Regions from separate parts of the Rhodopseudomonas sp. BR0C11 genome, predicted to be linked through region 2. Evidence: riboswitches for the same ligand, from Rfam matches in the RefSeq annotation. Region 2 holds a riboswitch; each other region holds the start of a gene.
What was found. A riboswitch is a leader RNA that binds a small molecule or an ion and turns the genes downstream of it on or off. The one in region 2 is predicted to bind cobalamin.

Region 1: another riboswitch for cobalamin. It lies ahead of DYI24_RS01915 (TonB-dependent receptor plug domain-containing protein); the one in region 2 lies ahead of cobT (nicotinate-nucleotide--dimethylbenzimidazole phosphoribosyltransferase).
Region 3: another riboswitch for cobalamin. It lies ahead of DYI24_RS14855 (DUF1636 domain-containing protein); the one in region 2 lies ahead of cobT (nicotinate-nucleotide--dimethylbenzimidazole phosphoribosyltransferase).

The regions. Positions count from the first base shown of each region.
Region 1 is NZ_QTKI01000008.1:12,833-19,004, forward strand. It holds gene DYI24_RS01915 (TonB-dependent receptor plug domain-containing protein) at 1-1,320, opposite strand, end outside; cobalamin riboswitch at 1,501-1,703, opposite strand; gene DYI24_RS01920 (DUF938 domain-containing protein) at 1,835-2,551, shown strand; gene DYI24_RS01925 (MFS transporter) at 2,627-3,874, shown strand; gene DYI24_RS01930 (MFS transporter) at 3,958-5,169, shown strand; gene DYI24_RS01935 (carboxymuconolactone decarboxylase family protein) at 5,224-5,769, opposite strand; gene DYI24_RS01940 (acyl-CoA dehydrogenase family protein) at 5,934-6,172, shown strand, end outside.
Region 2 is NZ_QTKI01000453.1:141-3,475, forward strand. It holds partial or broken gene DYI24_RS23225 (adenosylcobinamide-GDP ribazoletransferase) at 1-177, opposite strand, end outside; gene cobT (nicotinate-nucleotide--dimethylbenzimidazole phosphoribosyltransferase) at 174-1,238, opposite strand; cobalamin riboswitch at 1,443-1,653, opposite strand; gene tcuA (FAD-dependent tricarballylate dehydrogenase TcuA) at 1,800-3,104, shown strand; partial or broken gene DYI24_RS23240 (tricarballylate utilization 4Fe-4S protein TcuB) at 3,091-3,335, shown strand, end outside.
Region 3 is NZ_QTKI01000180.1:188-6,359, forward strand. It holds partial or broken gene DYI24_RS14820 (GIY-YIG nuclease family protein) at 1-305, shown strand, start outside; gene cutA (divalent-cation tolerance protein CutA) at 283-606, opposite strand; gene DYI24_RS14830 (FmdB family zinc ribbon protein) at 706-921, shown strand; gene DYI24_RS14835 (hypothetical protein) at 1,028-1,528, shown strand; gene DYI24_RS14840 (YbhB/YbcL family Raf kinase inhibitor-like protein) at 1,699-2,187, shown strand; gene bluB (5,6-dimethylbenzimidazole synthase) at 2,714-3,415, opposite strand; gene cobT (nicotinate-nucleotide--dimethylbenzimidazole phosphoribosyltransferase) at 3,412-4,467, opposite strand; cobalamin riboswitch at 4,564-4,761, shown strand; gene DYI24_RS14855 (DUF1636 domain-containing protein) at 4,869-5,300, shown strand; gene cobU (bifunctional adenosylcobinamide kinase/adenosylcobinamide-phosphate guanylyltransferase) at 5,297-5,827, shown strand; gene cobW (cobalamin biosynthesis protein CobW) at 5,831-6,172, shown strand, end outside.

The sequences.
Region 1 (6,172 bases), on a different contig from region 2:
CAGCGTCGGCGCCTTGAAACCGGTGCCGTAGGTCGCCTTCAGCCGGGTCTCGAGGGTCGGCACGATGAACACCGGCGCGACACGCCAGGTCGAGTGCCCGCCGAAGCTGTCGTTGTCGTCGTAGCGTACGTTGGAGACCAGGAAGAAGTTCTTGGTGAACTCCGACTGCAGTTCGACGAAGCCCGCAGTGTTGCCGGTGCGGGCGCGCAGCGTCTTCTGCTGGTAGTTGCCGGCGAAATCATAGTCGCCGACCGAATTGGTCCGGATCGTCTCGTCCTGGCGTTCGGTGCCGACCACCAGTTTCTGCCCGTAGCCGACGTCGAGCACGCCCTTCCAGTCGAACTTGGTGCGTTCACCGGTGTATGAACTCGGCGGCGAGATGCCGGTGGCGAAGGTGAAGATGTTGGTGGTGAAGTCCGGGTTCGGATTGAACGTCCGATTCCATTCGTTGCTGTAGCTGACGCCGAACGTGCTGGTGAAATTGCCGAGCGGCGACCACACCGCTTCGCCGCGGGTCATGAAATCGCGGCTTGCGGTCGTGCTCTGCAGCGTCTCGGGGAATGAGTTCGGATAGCGCGAATAGTCGTCGCCGGTGAAGCCCTTGTGAGCGTCGGTGTAGCGGGCGACGTAGTTGAAGGCGAGTTCGTCGCTGGCGCGGACACCTAGCCGCGTCGAATACGTTAGATTGTCGTAATTGTCGTTGTTGCGCTGCTGGCCCGGCGCCAGCAGATTGAGCGGCGTCACCGGCAGGCTGGTCGTGCGATAATGCGCGACGTTGAAGGCGTAGTCGAAATTGTCCTGCGAGCCGGCGGCGCGCGCGGTCTGGTTGAAGGTGCCGAACGAGCCGCCTTCGATCGAGCCGGTCAGCTTGGCAGGCCCACTGCCGCGCTTGGTGACGACGGAGATCACGCCGCCGATCGCGTCCGAGCCGTACAGGCCGCTCTGCGGGCCGCGCAACACTTCGATCCGTTCGATGTCCGAGGTCAGCAGATTGGCGAAATCATAAGCGCCGTTCGGCTTGCTCGGATCGCCGGCATCGATGCCGTCGATCAGCACCTTGACGTGGTTGGAGTTAGTGCCGCGCATGAAGATCGCGGTCGAGCCGCCGGGGCCACCGGTGCGCACCACATTGAGGCCGGGCACCATGCTGAGCGCGTCGGCGGCGGTGCGCTGCTGATAGCGGGCGAGATCGTCCGCGGTGATCACGGTCACTGAACTGGCCACCTGCTCGCGCGGCGTTTCGGTGGCGGTGGCGCTGACCACGATCTCGGGCAGCACGTCCTGCGCGGCGGCAGGCGTGGTGAGCGAAAGCGCAGGCACCAGGATGGTGGAAGCGAGAAGCGCGCGTGAGAGTGCGGAGCAAGGCCGCGGCGCGGCGGGTCGGGATTGCATAAGGTTCAACCTCGGCTGACGTCTGTGGCACGTCACAGCGAACGAGGTCTCACCGAGCTTTCGAAAGCGGTGAAGACAATGCCTGCAATTCCCGGCCGGCAACTTCGCGTGTGACCACGAATGACGGCAGGTCTCCTGGCTCGCAGTTGATCTTCCGTCGCCTTCCCAGGACCGAGGTTCCCAGTGGCATCCGACGAAAGACGATCCGCTTACAGTTGCGGGAACAGCTACGGCCTAGAACGCGAAAGTGTCTGCGTCCGCACCGTATTCCCTTTTCATCCCTCTCGGGAACCGTCATCGCCATTAGAAGTCGCGGAATTGGCGAGTCAATTCGCCCATGGCGGCGAACAGGTGCAATCGTGGTCGGATTGTGACGAGCTGTGACTTGCGTGTAACAGCCGGGTCTGTACACCTCGCACGATAGTGGATGCGGCAGGTGGTGATGGCGGAGTTCGTGGTGGAGTTCGGCAAGGACGGGCGGCGGGTCGAACCCGACGGCCGGCTCGACGCCGCCGCGTTTCATCGCAACGATGCGCCGATCCGCGCCGTGCTGGCCCGGCTGCTCGCCGGGCGACAGGGCGACGTGCTCGAAGCCGGCAGTGGCACCGGCCAGCACATCGCAGCGCTGGCGCGCGAGCATCCGGACATCGTGTGGTGGCCGAGCGACGTCAACGACCAGCACCTCAAGAGCATCGGCGCCTGGCGCGCCCATGCGGCGCTGCCCAATCTAAGGCCGCCGCAGCGGATCGACCTGGCCGATCCCGCCTGGTCGGTGGCACCGGCCGATGGGGTGATGCCCGGGCCATTGCTGGCGATGTTCTGTGCCAACGTCGTCCACATCGCGCCGTGGCGCGTCGCCGAAGGGCTGCTCGCCGGCGCCGGACGGCTGCTACGCCAGGACGGCATGCTGGTGCTGTATGGACCGTTCAAGCAGGACGGCAAGCACACTGCGCTCAGCAATGCGGTGTTCGACACCAGCCTGCGCGACGCCAATCCGGAATGGGGTGTCCGCGATGTTGCGGATCTGGAAAAGCTCGCGGCCGGCGCCGGTCTGGCGCTGAGCGAGATCGTCGAGATGCCGGCCAACAACCTGATCCTGGTGTTTGTACGGGCAAAACCGGCGGAGGCCCATGCGGCAGCCGGCGGCGCGGCGGGTTGATCACGCACCGCTCGGCCCTATGATGCGCGCGCAATCGCCGGCCGTTGTCGGCCGGTGCGAGGAGAATCCCTGCCGATGGTCGATGCGACGGCCAACGACATCGTCGAAGACGATGCCCGTGCCCGTTCCAACGTGGTGCGGCTGGTCGCGGCGCAGGCGCTGACCGGCGCCAACGCCGCGGTGATCTTCGCGACCGGCTCGATCATCGGCGCGCAGCTCGCGCCGGAGATGTCGCTCGCGACCGTGCCGCTGTCGATGTATGTGCTGGGCCTTGCTGCCGGCACACTGCCGACCGGTTGGATCGCGCGGGTTTACGGTCGCCGCGTCTCGTTCATGATCGGCACCGGCTGCGGCGCGCTCACCGGCGTGCTCGGCGCCGTCGCCATCCTGTACGGCGCGTTCTTGCTGTTCTGCATCGCGACGTTCATCGGCGGGCTGTATGCCGCCGTGTCGCAGTCCTATCGGTTCGCTGCCGCCGATGGCGCCAGCGCCGCCTATCGCCCGAAGGCGGTGTCGTGGGTGATGGCCGGCGGCGTGTTCGCCGGCGTGCTCGGTCCGCAGCTCGTGCAGTGGACCATGGACGTCTGGCAGCCTTTTCTGTTCGCATTCTCCTATGTCGTGCAGGCGGCGATCGCGCTGATCGCGATGGCGGTGCTGTGGGGCGTCGATGCACCCAAGCCGAAGCCGGCCGAGCAGGCCGGTGGCCGGCCGCTGCTGGAGATCGTGCGGCAGCCGCGCTTCATCGCCGCGGCGCTGTGCGGTGCGATCGCCTATCCGATGATGAATCTGGTGATGACCTCGGCGCCGCTGGCGATGCAGATGTGCGGGCTGAGTGTCGGCGATTCCAATTTCGGCCTGCAGTGGCACATCGTGGCGATGTATGCGCCGAGCTTCGTTACTGGCTCGCTGATCGCCAAGTTCGGCGCTCCGCGCGTGGTCGCGGCCGGCCTGATCCTGGAAGCGCTCGGCGCGTCGATCGGCCTGCTCGGCGTCACTGCCCCGCATTTCTGGGCGACGCTGTTCGTGATCGGCGTCGGATGGAATCTGGCGTTCGTCGGCGCCTCGGCGCTGGTGCTCGAGACGCATCAGCCGAGCGAGAAAAACAAGGTTCAGGCGTTCAACGACTTTATCATCTTCGGCCTGATGGCGCTGGGCTCGTTCTCGTCCGGCCAGCTGCTGGCGAACTACGGCTGGGCCACCGTGAATCTCGCGGTGTTCCCGCCGGTGCTGCTCGGCCTGATCGTGCTGGCGATCACCGGCTGGTCGAAAGTCCGGAAACGGGTAGCTGAAGCCGCCAGTGAACTATCCGATCGCGGCGTCTGAGCCGCGCAACAACACGTCCGGCCTCGAGCCGGGACAGGGAGTGAAGCAATGCCGTCGCGTGCGACCGGCCGCGCTCGCCGCCGATGGTGACCGCTCCCGACGAGACCACGTTCCGCTATCACGGCTGGCGGATCGTCGCGGTGTGCTTCATCGTCGCCACCTTCGGCTGGGGGCTCGGCTTCTACGGCCAGAGCGTGTACCTCGCCGAATTGTCCCGACTTCATGGCTGGCCATCGTCGCAGATCGCGACTGCCACCACGTTCTTCTATCTCGCCGGTGCGCTGCTGGTGGCGTTCGTCGGCGATGTGATCCGCGCCATCGGCGCGCGCGCCTGCTTGCTCGGCGGCATTGCGGCGATGGCGCTCGGCACGGTGCTGCTCGGCCGGATCGACGCGCCGTGGCAGCTCTATGCGGTGGATGCGATCCTCGCGGTCGGATGGGCCGGCACCAGTCTCGGCGCGATCACCAACACGCTCGGCCTGTGGTTCGACCAGCGCCGCGGCATGGCGATCAGCCTGGCGCTGAACGGCGCCAGCTTCGGCGGCATCGCCGGCGTGCCGCTGCTGGTAGCGCTGATCGGCGCGCTCGGGTTCACCGGGGCAACCACGGCGGCGGCGATTGCTGCGGTGGTGCTGCTGATGCCGCTGGTCGCGATCGTGGTCGCGCCGCCGCCGCATCTTTCCAATGCTGCGCCGGCGGCCACTGCACCGCGGGCGCTGTCGTCCGGCGCGATCCGCAGCGGCGCGCTACGCGACCTCGGTTTTCTGACCGCCACAATTGCGTTCTCGCTGGTGCTGTTCGCGCAGGTCGGGTTCATCGTCCACCTGATCGCCTATCTCGATCCGCTGATCGGACGGGAGCGTGCCGCGGTGGCGATGTCGCTGCTGACCGCGATGGCGGTGGTTGGCCGAGTGTCGCTGTCGGTGGTGATCGACCGCCTCAATCAGCGTCTGGTCTCGGCGCTGTCGTTCGCCAGTCAGGCAATGGCGCTGGGTGTGCTCATCTCCACCCGCGATGCGACGCTCTTGTTGGTCGCCTGCGCGCTGTTCGGCTTCTCGGTCGGCAATCTGATCACCCTGCCGGCGCTGATCATCCAGCGCGAATTTCCGGCGTCGTCGTTCGGCATCCTGGTGGCGCTCAACACCGCGATCAACCAGGTCACCTATGCGTTCGGCCCCGGCGTGATCGGCCTGCTGCGCGACGCATCGGGCAGCTATGCGCTGCCGTTCACTGGCTGCATCGCGCTGCAGCTCGCCGCTGCAGCGCTGATCATGGTGCGGCTGAGGCGAAGATAACCGTTTCTGTGGTCATCCGGAGCGCGCGTCTTCGGCGTGTCCCAGAGGACTGGTTTACGCCAGTTCCGGCGTCTCGCCGTCGGGCAGCGGGAACTGGTAGGCGTTGAGCGTCATCGACACCATGGTGTAGTAGCCGCACAGCCCGATCACTTCGACCAGGCCGCGCTCGCCGAGCAGCCGCATCGCTTCATCATACAGCGGCTGCGGCAGCCCCTTGGCTTCATGCAACGCGCGGGCGACGTCGTAGATCACCTGCGCCTTCGGATCGTCGAAGGTCGGCGTGCGGCGGTCGCGGATCGCGTCGATGATCTTGGGATCGAGGCCGCCATCGAGCGCCATCTTCTTGTGCGCGTACCATTCGAATTGCGCTGTCCAATGCCGCGCGGTGACCAGGATCGCCAGCTCCGACAGCGCCGGTGTCAGCGAGGTGTCGTAGCGCAGGAAGGCGCCGAGCCGCGTGGCGTGCCGGGCCATCTCCGGGCTCGCCAGCCACGCCATCATCGGCGGCGGCGGACTGCCGCGCTTGCTGGCGATCGACTCGTCATAGATCGCGCGTTGCTCGGCGCTCATTTCGCCAGGCGAAAGCAGATTCAGGCGCATCCTCGTTTGTCCTCTTTGGCTGTCGGGCGTTCGTCCCTAGCACATCGCCGCAAGACTGCCGCCCGACACGGATATTGAATTCCACCGCGCGACGCGCCAAGGTCGCCGCCAACAAATGCATCGCCGGCGTGCAACGCGCCGGCGCAAATGTGGATGGAAACCGCATGACCGATCTCGATACATTCCGCGCCGAGACCCGCGCCTGGCTGGAGGCGAATTGCCCCGCCGAGATGCGCACGCCGATGCAAGGCGATGAGGACAATTTCTGGGGCGGTCGCAACGCCAAATTCGCCTCCGAGGCGCAGAAGGTCTGGTTCGAGCGGATGCGCGACAAGGGCTGGACGGTGCCGGACTGGCCGACGCAATACGGCGGCGGCGGGCTCGATGGTGCGCGCCACAAGAT
Region 2 (3,335 bases):
CCAGATCAGCGAGCCTGCGAGCAGCACACCACCGCACACAAGACCGATCCCGGCGCCGACCAGCGGAAAGTACTTCGATGCGCTGAGCAGCCAGTCGTCGAACAGCGCGGTGCGCGGCGTCGGCACCAGCGTCATGAACTGCACGGCGTTGAGCAGGGATTGGATCTGCCGGCTCACGCGCGCGATCCGAACCGGCCCGCCAGCACGTCCGACAGCGCGGCGAGATCGTTGAGGATGCCGGCAGCGGCGCGCAGCAGCGGAACGGTCATCAACGCACCCGTCCCCTCGCCGAGCCGCAAGCCGAGATCAAGATACGGCGTCGCCTGCATCGCTTCGAGCAGCACACGGTGGCCGCGCTCGGCCGAGCGATGCGAGAACACGCAGTAATCGCGCGCCGCGGGCTGCAGCCGCACCGCCAACAGTGCAGCAGCGCTGGCAATGAAGCCATCGATCACCACCGGCCGCCGCGAAGCCGCAGCGCCCAGCACCGCGCCGGCCATCATCGCGATATCGAATCCGCCGAACTCAGCGAGCACGTCGAGCGGCGCCGTCGGCTGCGCCCGCGCCGCCGCCTGCTCGACGATGGCGCGTTTGTGCGCGACGCCGGCATCATCCATCCCGGCCCCGCGTCCGACGCAATCGATGATTGGAGCCCCAGTCAGCGCGTGGGTGATCAGCGCAGCAGACGTCGTGTTGCCGATTCCCATCTCGCCGATCGCAACGATGTCGAGCCCACCCACAATCTCCTCGCGCACCAGATCGGCCGCTGCCGTGATCGCGCGCGCCGCCTCCTGATGAGTCATCGCCGGTTCGTGACGTGCATTGCAGGTGCCGCGGCGGATCTTGCGATCAATCAGCCTGGGATGTGGCGGCATGTCGGCATCGATGCCACCGTCGACGATCCGCACCTCGGTCGCCGCCGCTTTCGCCAGAACGTTCACGCCAGCGCAATCTGCCAGATACGCCTCGACCATCGATCGGGTCACGCTCGCCGGATACGGCGATACCCGATCGGCGGCGAGGCCGTGATCACCGGCGAAGATGAACACCGTCGCGCGCTCCGCCCGCGGCGATGCCGGATGCCAGATCAGCCCGAGCTGCACGGCGAGTTCTTCGAGCCGGCCGAGCGAACCCGGCGGCTTCGCCTTGCCGTCGAGCCGAGCCCGCAGCTCGGACTCATGGGCGGGATCGACCGGCGAAACGGAAAGGATACGTGGATCAAGCAGGGGCGCGTGCATTCGGGAGGCTCGGCAAAAGGAATGCTGCCGCCACGACAGCGGGCAGTGAAGACAGTCGAACGACCATCGTGGCGGCGACAGCAAAGCTGTGCGCGCTGGTTCGTTCGGGCGACGACGGGATTTCTCCGCGGAAAGCGGAGGCGCGCATCAGGTCGGCGGTCGGTACAGCATGTCTGTGTCCTTCTTCGACCCACCGTCGAATGGCATGGTTTTCATACTTCGGCCGGTCTCCTGGCTCGCGGACATTGTCCCGGTCGCCTTCCCGAGCGGCTTGAGGATGCCGTTCTCAGTGGCGGTGTGACCGGAAGCGGTCCGCTTACAGTTGCGGGGGCAGCCGCGGACTTGGCGATTGCTCGCCGCACCGCATTCCCGTTTCACCCTTCGAACGAAGGGCACCGAAGCGAGCGGCACCACAGCACGGCGACGCCACGGGCGCAAGATTGACAACACCCCGGAGCCGCCCTCTAAGACGAAGGTCCACCAAGCCGCGCTTTTCTTGGCCGCTCTCGAGCGGCCCTGGCGCATCATCTCGACCGGATTGACCGCATCTTGCTGTGGGATGTGACGGTGATAGGCGGCGGAATCGCCGGTCTTTGCGCGGCGATTGCCGCGCGCCGCAGCGGCGCTGCGGTCCGCCTGCTCGAAGCGGCACCGCGGCCCCTACGCGGCGGCAATGCTCGCCACGGCCGCAATTTCCGGCTGACGCACGAGGCGCCACTGGCCTATGTCCCTGATCGCTACACAGCAGATGAACTGCGCGCCGAGCTGCGCAGCATCACGGGCGACGAGACCGACCGCGCGCTCACGGAGCTACTGATTGAACGCGCACACAGCATCGCCGGTTGGCTGATCGAGCACGGCGTGCATCTGCAGCCGCCTGGCACCGGGGTGATGCCGTATTCCCGCCGCACCGCGTTTCCGCTCGGCGGCGGCAAAGCGATGATCAACGCGCTGTACGCCACCGCCGACCGGCTCGGTATCGCGATCAGCTACGACAGCGAGGCACGGTCGCTGCTACGCGCCGAAGACGAGGGCTGGACGATCAGCATTCGATCCGCTGGGGCTGACGACAGTATTCGCACGCGCAGCGTCGTCGTCTGTGCCGGTGGCCCCGGAGCCGACCCCGCCTGGTTGCGCGACAATTTCGGCAGCGCCGCCGAGGGCTGGATGGTCCGCGGTACGCGTTACGCCGACGGCCGCTTGCTCGATCTGTTGATCGGAGCCGGGGGCTGTGCAATCGGCGATCCAACCACCTGTCATGCGGTCCCGGTCGATGCGCGCGGGCCGCAATTTGATGGCGGCATCGTCACCCGGATCACATCGATTCCGCTCGGCCTCGTGGTCGATCAATCCGGTGCTCGCATCGACGTCGCAGGGGCCGGATCGCAGCCGACCCACTATGCCAAATGGGGACCAAGGATCGCCGCCTGTCCCGGTCAAATTGCTTTCCTGGTGCTCGATGCAGCGGGTCTGGGCCGCGCTGCGCCATCCGCGCTGGCGCCGGTTACTGCGCCGAACCTCGGGGAACTAGCTGCCGCGCTGCAAATCGATCACACCGCTCTTTTGCAAAGCATTGAGGACTTCAATGCCGCCCCGGCCAACGCCGCGCGCACCATCGCGGAGCCACCATTTGCCGCCTATCCGATGCGGCCGGGGCTGACCTTCGTGCATTACGGCATCAAGGTCGATGCGACGATGCGGGTGGTCCAAGCCGATGGCTGCCGCCACGACGATCTGTTCGCCGCCGGCATGATCATGGCGGCGAATGTGCTGCGCCGCGGCTATCTCGCCGGGCTCGGCATCACCCTATCGGCAGTGTTCGGCCAGATCGCCGGCGAGGAGGCAGCGCGCCATGTCCGCGGGTGATCCGATCTCAGAGGCCGAGCGCGTGCTGCGGATCTGTAGCGCCTGCATGTATTGCGATGGGCTTTGCCCGGTGTTTCAGTCGATCGACGGCAAGCACAGCTTCAGCCTGAGCGACGTCAGCTACCTGTCGAACCTGTGCCACAACTGCCAGGGCTGCTGGCATGATTGCCAGTACGCACCACCACACCCGTTCGCCGTCAATCTGCCGGCGACGTTCGCCGAACTGCGGCA
Region 3 (6,172 bases), on a different contig from region 2:
GGCTGGCGCGGCATTTTCGCAAGGACAAATCGATCCGTTGGCATGTCGATCAATTGACCACGGCCGGCGAGGTCAAAGGCGCCTGGGCCGTCACGCTCGGCAATGAATGCGAACTGGTGGAACGGCTTGGATTTCTTCCGGTGCCGATCGATGGATTCGGCGCGACAGACTGCACGCACTGCCGTAGTCATCTGCTGCGCTGGCCGTCGCGCGTACCTGCTCGCACCATTCGCGCTGCGCTGGCCGCGGGCGGCGAACCGCCGGTGTGGCTGCGGGTGAGCCCTACGCGCCGGTCTCGCGCCTGATCCAGCCGAGATACTTCTCCGCGCCGGCGGTGACCGGGAGCTGGATGATCTCCGGGGTATCGTAGGAGTGCAGCGAGGTGATCAGGTCGCGCAAGGCGGCGAACTTCGTCGGCAGGGTCTTGAACAGCAGCAGTTGCTCGGCGTCGCTGGTGATCTTGCCGTCCCACCAATAATGGCTGGTGATGGCCTGGATTTGGACGCAGGCGGCGAGCCGGGCTTCGAGTGTTGCGACTGCCACGCGTTCCGCTTCCTCCTTGTTCGGCGCCGTCACCATCACCACGCAGGCCTCGCCCTGATCCATCGCGTCGCTCCTTGGCTTCGATTTGATCCGACGCGTTGCAGGCCGCGCCGGTTGTTTGCTAGGCGCAAGTGGTTCCCAGTCAGCTTCGGAAGGTCCGTCATGCCGATTTACGGCTTCGTCTGCAACAAATGCGGTCACCAGTTCGAGACGCTGCTGTTCTCCGGTGAATCCGCGGTGTGCCCGTCCTGCGAGAGCACCAGCCTCGAGCAGCAATTGTCGCTGATCGCCAAGCCCGCCAAGGGCGGGCCGGAGGCTCCGATGTGCGACGGCAAGGGTGGCTGCGGCGGCTGCTGCATGCCGGACGTCTGCGCTTAGCCGTCCGGCGGCTCTCCACTCGGGACGCCGTGCCGGCCCGAAAGGAACGATCCTGCGCTTCAGGTCGTTTGCACGCCGACGAGCAACCCTCCGAGGCATGCCAGACATGACGCAGATCACCCGTACCTTCGACAGCGCCACACAGGCCAAGGCCGCAGTCGCCGAACTCAAGCAGCGCGGCTTCAACCAGGTCGAACTGGTCGAGGTGCCCGATCGCCGCGGTCCGAGCGGCGGCGGGGCCGTGGTTCGGGTCGAGCCGCCGTTCGGGTCGGCGCTCGTGGCCAGCGGCATTCTCGAACGGCACGGCGGCAAAGAGGCAGGTGCGACGAGCACGGCGGGCTCTGCGGCGCCGGCCCCCGCGCAGCCGGCGAAGACTGAAGCCCAGCCGGCCCCCGATCCTGCGGCGCAGGCGGTCAAGTCGGCGCCAGCGGCATCACCGGCGCGGCCGGCCCCGCCTCAGGCGCGGCGCGAGGAGCTCCGCAGCGGTCCGCGGACCGTGTCGGAATGGCTCGGGATTCCGCTGCTGATCAATTCCAACACCTTCTTCTCCGGTTTTCCGCTGCTGCTGAGGGCGTCCCGCAAGGCGCCGGCTACTAAGCCGGATTAATCGGCGGATTTGTCGCCGGCCTCGAGCCGCGCATGAGCTTCCGTCGCCCGTTTCGGCTTGCTAGCATCGCGTCGCCTCGCCGCCCGGCGGGGACCACGACATCAGCGACCCGATGACGTGCGCTGCGCGCCAGCCGGCGTGCGCGCCCGCATGCGGCAGGAGTGCAGGCCATGAAGCTCACCAGTCCCGACATCGCCGAAGGCGCAACGATCGCCCACGAGCAATTGTTCAACAGCTTCGGCTGCACCGGCGCCAACGTCTCGCCGGCGCTGAGCTGGAGCGACGCGCCCGCCGGCACCAAGAGCTTCGCGGTGACGATGTACGATCCCGATGCGCCGACCGGCAGCGGCTGGTGGCATTGGGTGGTGTTCAACATTCCGGCCACGACGACATCGCTGCCGAAGGGCGCGGGCGATATCGCGAAGGGTTTGATGCCCGAAGGCACGATCCAGGGCTTGACGGATTTCGGCGTGCCCGGTTACGGCGGCCCGTGCCCGCCGCCGGGCGACAAGCCGCACCGCTATCAGATCACGGTATTCGCGGTGGACGTCGAAAAGCTGCCGAACGCCGGCGCCACCGCGATGCCGGCGCTGGTCGGCTTCGATCTCAACTTCCACACCCTGGCGAAGAAGACGATCACCGGACTGTTCGGGCGTTAAGTCCGAGCAGATGCCATGCTGTTCGCTGCCGATGCCGGATTGCTCCGGTCATCAGCAACGACGGGATTGAAGCGTAAGGGCCAGGACGACCGAGACCGCGCCGTTGTCTTGAAGGCGCCGTGATCAGTTGCTGGCTTCTGAGCTTCGGCTCGATGAGCTCCGCGTAATCGCGGCGGCCGGTCCGCTCGAAAGGCAGGGAATCTGGCGCCATGATCCGTCGGGTGCGCGTTCGTAGGAGCTGCATCCCGACGTCGTCGCTGCGGCCTCGCCGGCGTTGCGTTGATCCTGCTGGCCGCGCGCCAGCGCCGGTGCGGCAGAGAGGCTCGACGCGACCAGCGCGCCGGCAAACAAAGCGGTCGTCCAAAGGTTGGTAGTTCGCATGTCCGGTCCTCCGTTATCGGAAACGCGGACGGAGTCCTGACGTGCGAATGTGACGATTTCTTGCAAATTGCGGCTCTCGCCGCGATCTTGCCTTAACGATCAACAAACAGCGCGGGCATTCAGTGCGCCCACGCACCGACGGAACTCAGCGCGACAGCACAATGCGGCCTGCGGTGGTGCGGTCCTGCCAGTGATGGCGCACCAGTTCCGGGTCGACGTGGTGTTCCACCGGCCAGCCGACGCACAGATAGGCGATGAACTTCCAGGTCGCCGGCACGTCGAGCTCGGTGGTGATCGCCTCTGGATCAAGGATCGATACCCAGCCGACTCCGAGGCCGAGCGTCCGCGCGGCGAGCCAGAACGTCTCGATCATCGCCACAACGGAGTAATCGAGCGCTTCCGGCATGGTCTGGCGCCCGACGCCGAGACCCTGCGCCGTCTCGCGGTCGCAGAACAGCGCGAACTGCCGCGGCGCGACGTCGATGCCTTCGAGCTTGAGTTTGGCGTACAGCGCCGCACGGTCGCCCTGATACGCGCTCGCCGCCACCTCATTGCAGCGCAGGAAGTTGGCGCGGATCCGCGCCCGCGTCTCGGCGGAGTCGATGCTGATCCAGCGCCACGGCTGGCTGTTGCCGACTGAGGGCGCCAGCTGGGCGAGGTCGAGCAGCTGATCGATCAGCTCGGGCGCGACCGGATCGGTCTTGAAGCGGCGGACGTCGCAGCGCCACGCGATCAGCTCGGCGAACTTCTCCCGAAACGCTTCGTCGAACACTGGCGGGTTGGCGTTGGCGGCTGCGATCTCGGCCGGATCGGTCATCGCCGCCATCTTGTTCAGCACCGTACTCACAGCTTGCCCGCCAGCACGTCGGCGAGATCGGCGACGTCGGTGAGTAGCCGCGAGGCGGCGCGCACCAGCGGCACGGCGAGGATCGCCCCGGTGCCTTCGCCGAGACGCAGCCGCAGATCGAGTAGCGGGGCGGCGTCCATTGCCTGCAGCGCGAGATCGTGGCCGCGCTCGGCTGAGCGATGGGCGAATATGCAATAGTCGCGAGCTTCCGGCGCCAGCCGCACCGCGACCAGCGCCGCGGCGGTAGCGATGAAGCCGTCGACGATCACCGGCCGGCGCTGCGAGGCGGCGCCCAGCACCGCGCCCGCCATCATGGCAATCTCCAACCCGCCGAATTCGGCCAGCGCCTCCAGCGGTGCGGTGGCGGGGCTGCGCATCGCCGCCTTTTCGATCGCCGCCTTCTTCTTGGCCATGCCGTCGGCATCCTGGCCGGCGCCGATCCCGATGCTCTGGTCGAGCGGTGCCGGGCCGAGGCGGTGCAGCAGCAGCGACGACGAGGCCGTGTTGCCGATCCCCATTTCGCCGAGCGCGATCACGTCCGCCCCCGCGGCGATCTCGGCCCGCGCCAGGTCGGCGCCGCGATCGAGCGCCTGGCACGCCTCCACGACGCTCATCGCCGGCTGACGCGCCGCGTTGGCGGTTCCCATCCGCACCTTGGCGTCGATCAGATCGGGATGCTTCGGCAGCTCGGCCGCGACACCGGCGTCGATCACCCGGACGTCGACGTGGTTGGCTGCTGCGAATGCGTTCGCGGTCGCCTTGCCGGCCAGATAGGTCATTACCATCGCCACCGTCACGGCGGACGGATATTGCGACACGCCTTCTTCGGTCAGGCCATGGTCGCCGGCGAACACCATCAGCACCGCGTTGTCGGCGCGCGGCGGCTGCGGATGCCGCATCAAGGCCAGTTCGATGGCGAGGTCTTCGATCCGCCCGAGCGAGCCGAGCGGCTTGGCCTTGCCGTCCACCCGCGCCCGCAAGGTTGCTTTCAGCGACGGGTCGACCGGGGTGATCGACGGCGGCTGCCAGGTGACGAGGGTTTCGGTCGGCATCGGATGGTCCTTTGGTTCGGCAAGGCGCGCAACTGAGGCAAACGCGCAAGCCCGGTCAACACCACCTTCGCGTTGTTGACCCGCAACAGCGTCGCAGCTAGCGTGCCGGACGATGGTCCTTCCGCAAGGAAGGTGAAAAGGGAAGCCGGTGGGAGGCGCGGTGCGTCTCGATCCCGGAGCTGCCCCCGCAACTGTAAGCGACGAGCCATCGCCGAGGCCACTGGGAATTCCTGGGAAGGCGGCGAATGGCGGCGACTCGCGAGCCAGGAGACCTGCCATCGCGTATTGTGCTTTGAAGGGTCGTCGGGGCGGGGTGCACCGGACGGAAGCAGTGCGGACGGCAAAGGCCTCTCCCGCGCGTTCCGACAAAGCTCGATAGCTGACGCGATGATTCGAGCCCGATGGATTCCGAGCCCCCTGCCGATCTGAGCGCCGATCTGCCGCGCGTGCTGCCTGGCGCGCCGGTGATGGTCAGCGTCTGCACCACCTGCAAGACGATCGACGGCGTCGCCGTCGGTGCGCCGATGCTGGAAGCCGTCCGCGACGCGCTGGCCGGCGCCGGCGGAGTGCAGGTACGCGCCGTGCAGTGCCTGTCCGCATGCAAACGCGCCGCCACCGTCGCAGTGTCGAGCGAAGGCGGCTACACCTTCGTGTTCGGCGATCTCGACGGTGCCGGCGGCGCCGACGCGGTGGCGGCGTTCGTCGCCTCCTATCAGGACAGTCACTACGGTCTGGTGCCGTGGCGGCAGCGCCCGGAAGTCTTGCGCAAAGGCACCGTCGTCCGCATGCCGCCGCCGCAATGGTCTCCCGACGATGGGCGGGCGCCGGCATGAGCGCGCTGATCTCCACGCTGGTGCTTGGCGGCGCGCGCTCCGGCAAATCGGTGTTCGGTGAACGGCTGGTCGCCGAGAGCGGCCTCGCCAGGATCTATCTCGCGACCGCCACCGCCAGCGACGACGAAATGTCCGATCGCATCGCGCACCATCGCATCCGCCGCGGCGAGGGCTGGACCACGATCGAGGAGCCGCTCGGCTTGGTCGATGCGCTGACCCAGCACGCCGGCCGCGGCCGCGCCGTACTGGTCGATTGCCTGACACTGTGGCTGTTCAACCTGATGGAAGCCGGCCGCGATCCCGAGGTCGAGGCGAGGCGGCTGGCGCGCTATCTCGGCGTCGCCGCCGGACCGATCGTGCTCGTCTCCAACGAAGTCGGCCTCGGCCTGGTGCCGGAGACGCCGCTCGGCCGCGCCTTCCGCGACGCGCAAGGCCGCCTCAATCAGACCATCGCTGCCGCGGTGCCCAACGTCGCCTTCATCGCCGCCGGCCTGCCGCTGTGGCTGAAACGCCAATCAGGAGAGTAGTTCATGACCGCCCGCGTTCCCGTTACGGTGCTCACCGGCTTTCTCGGCGCCGGCAAGACCACGCTGCTGCGCGCGCTGCTCAATCAGTCGAGCGGTCGCCGCATCGCAGTGATCGTCAATGAATTCGGCGATGCAGGTTTCGACGGCTCGCTGGTCGAGGATTGCGGCGCGTCGGTGTGCGCGCCGGGCGACATCGTCGAACTGACCAACGGCTGCATCTGCTGCACGGTCGCCGACGATTTCATCCCGACCATGGAAAAGCTGCTGAACCGCGACACGCCGCTCGACGCGATCGTGATCGAGACCTCCGGGCTGGCACTGCCGCAGCCGCTGCTGAAGGCGTTT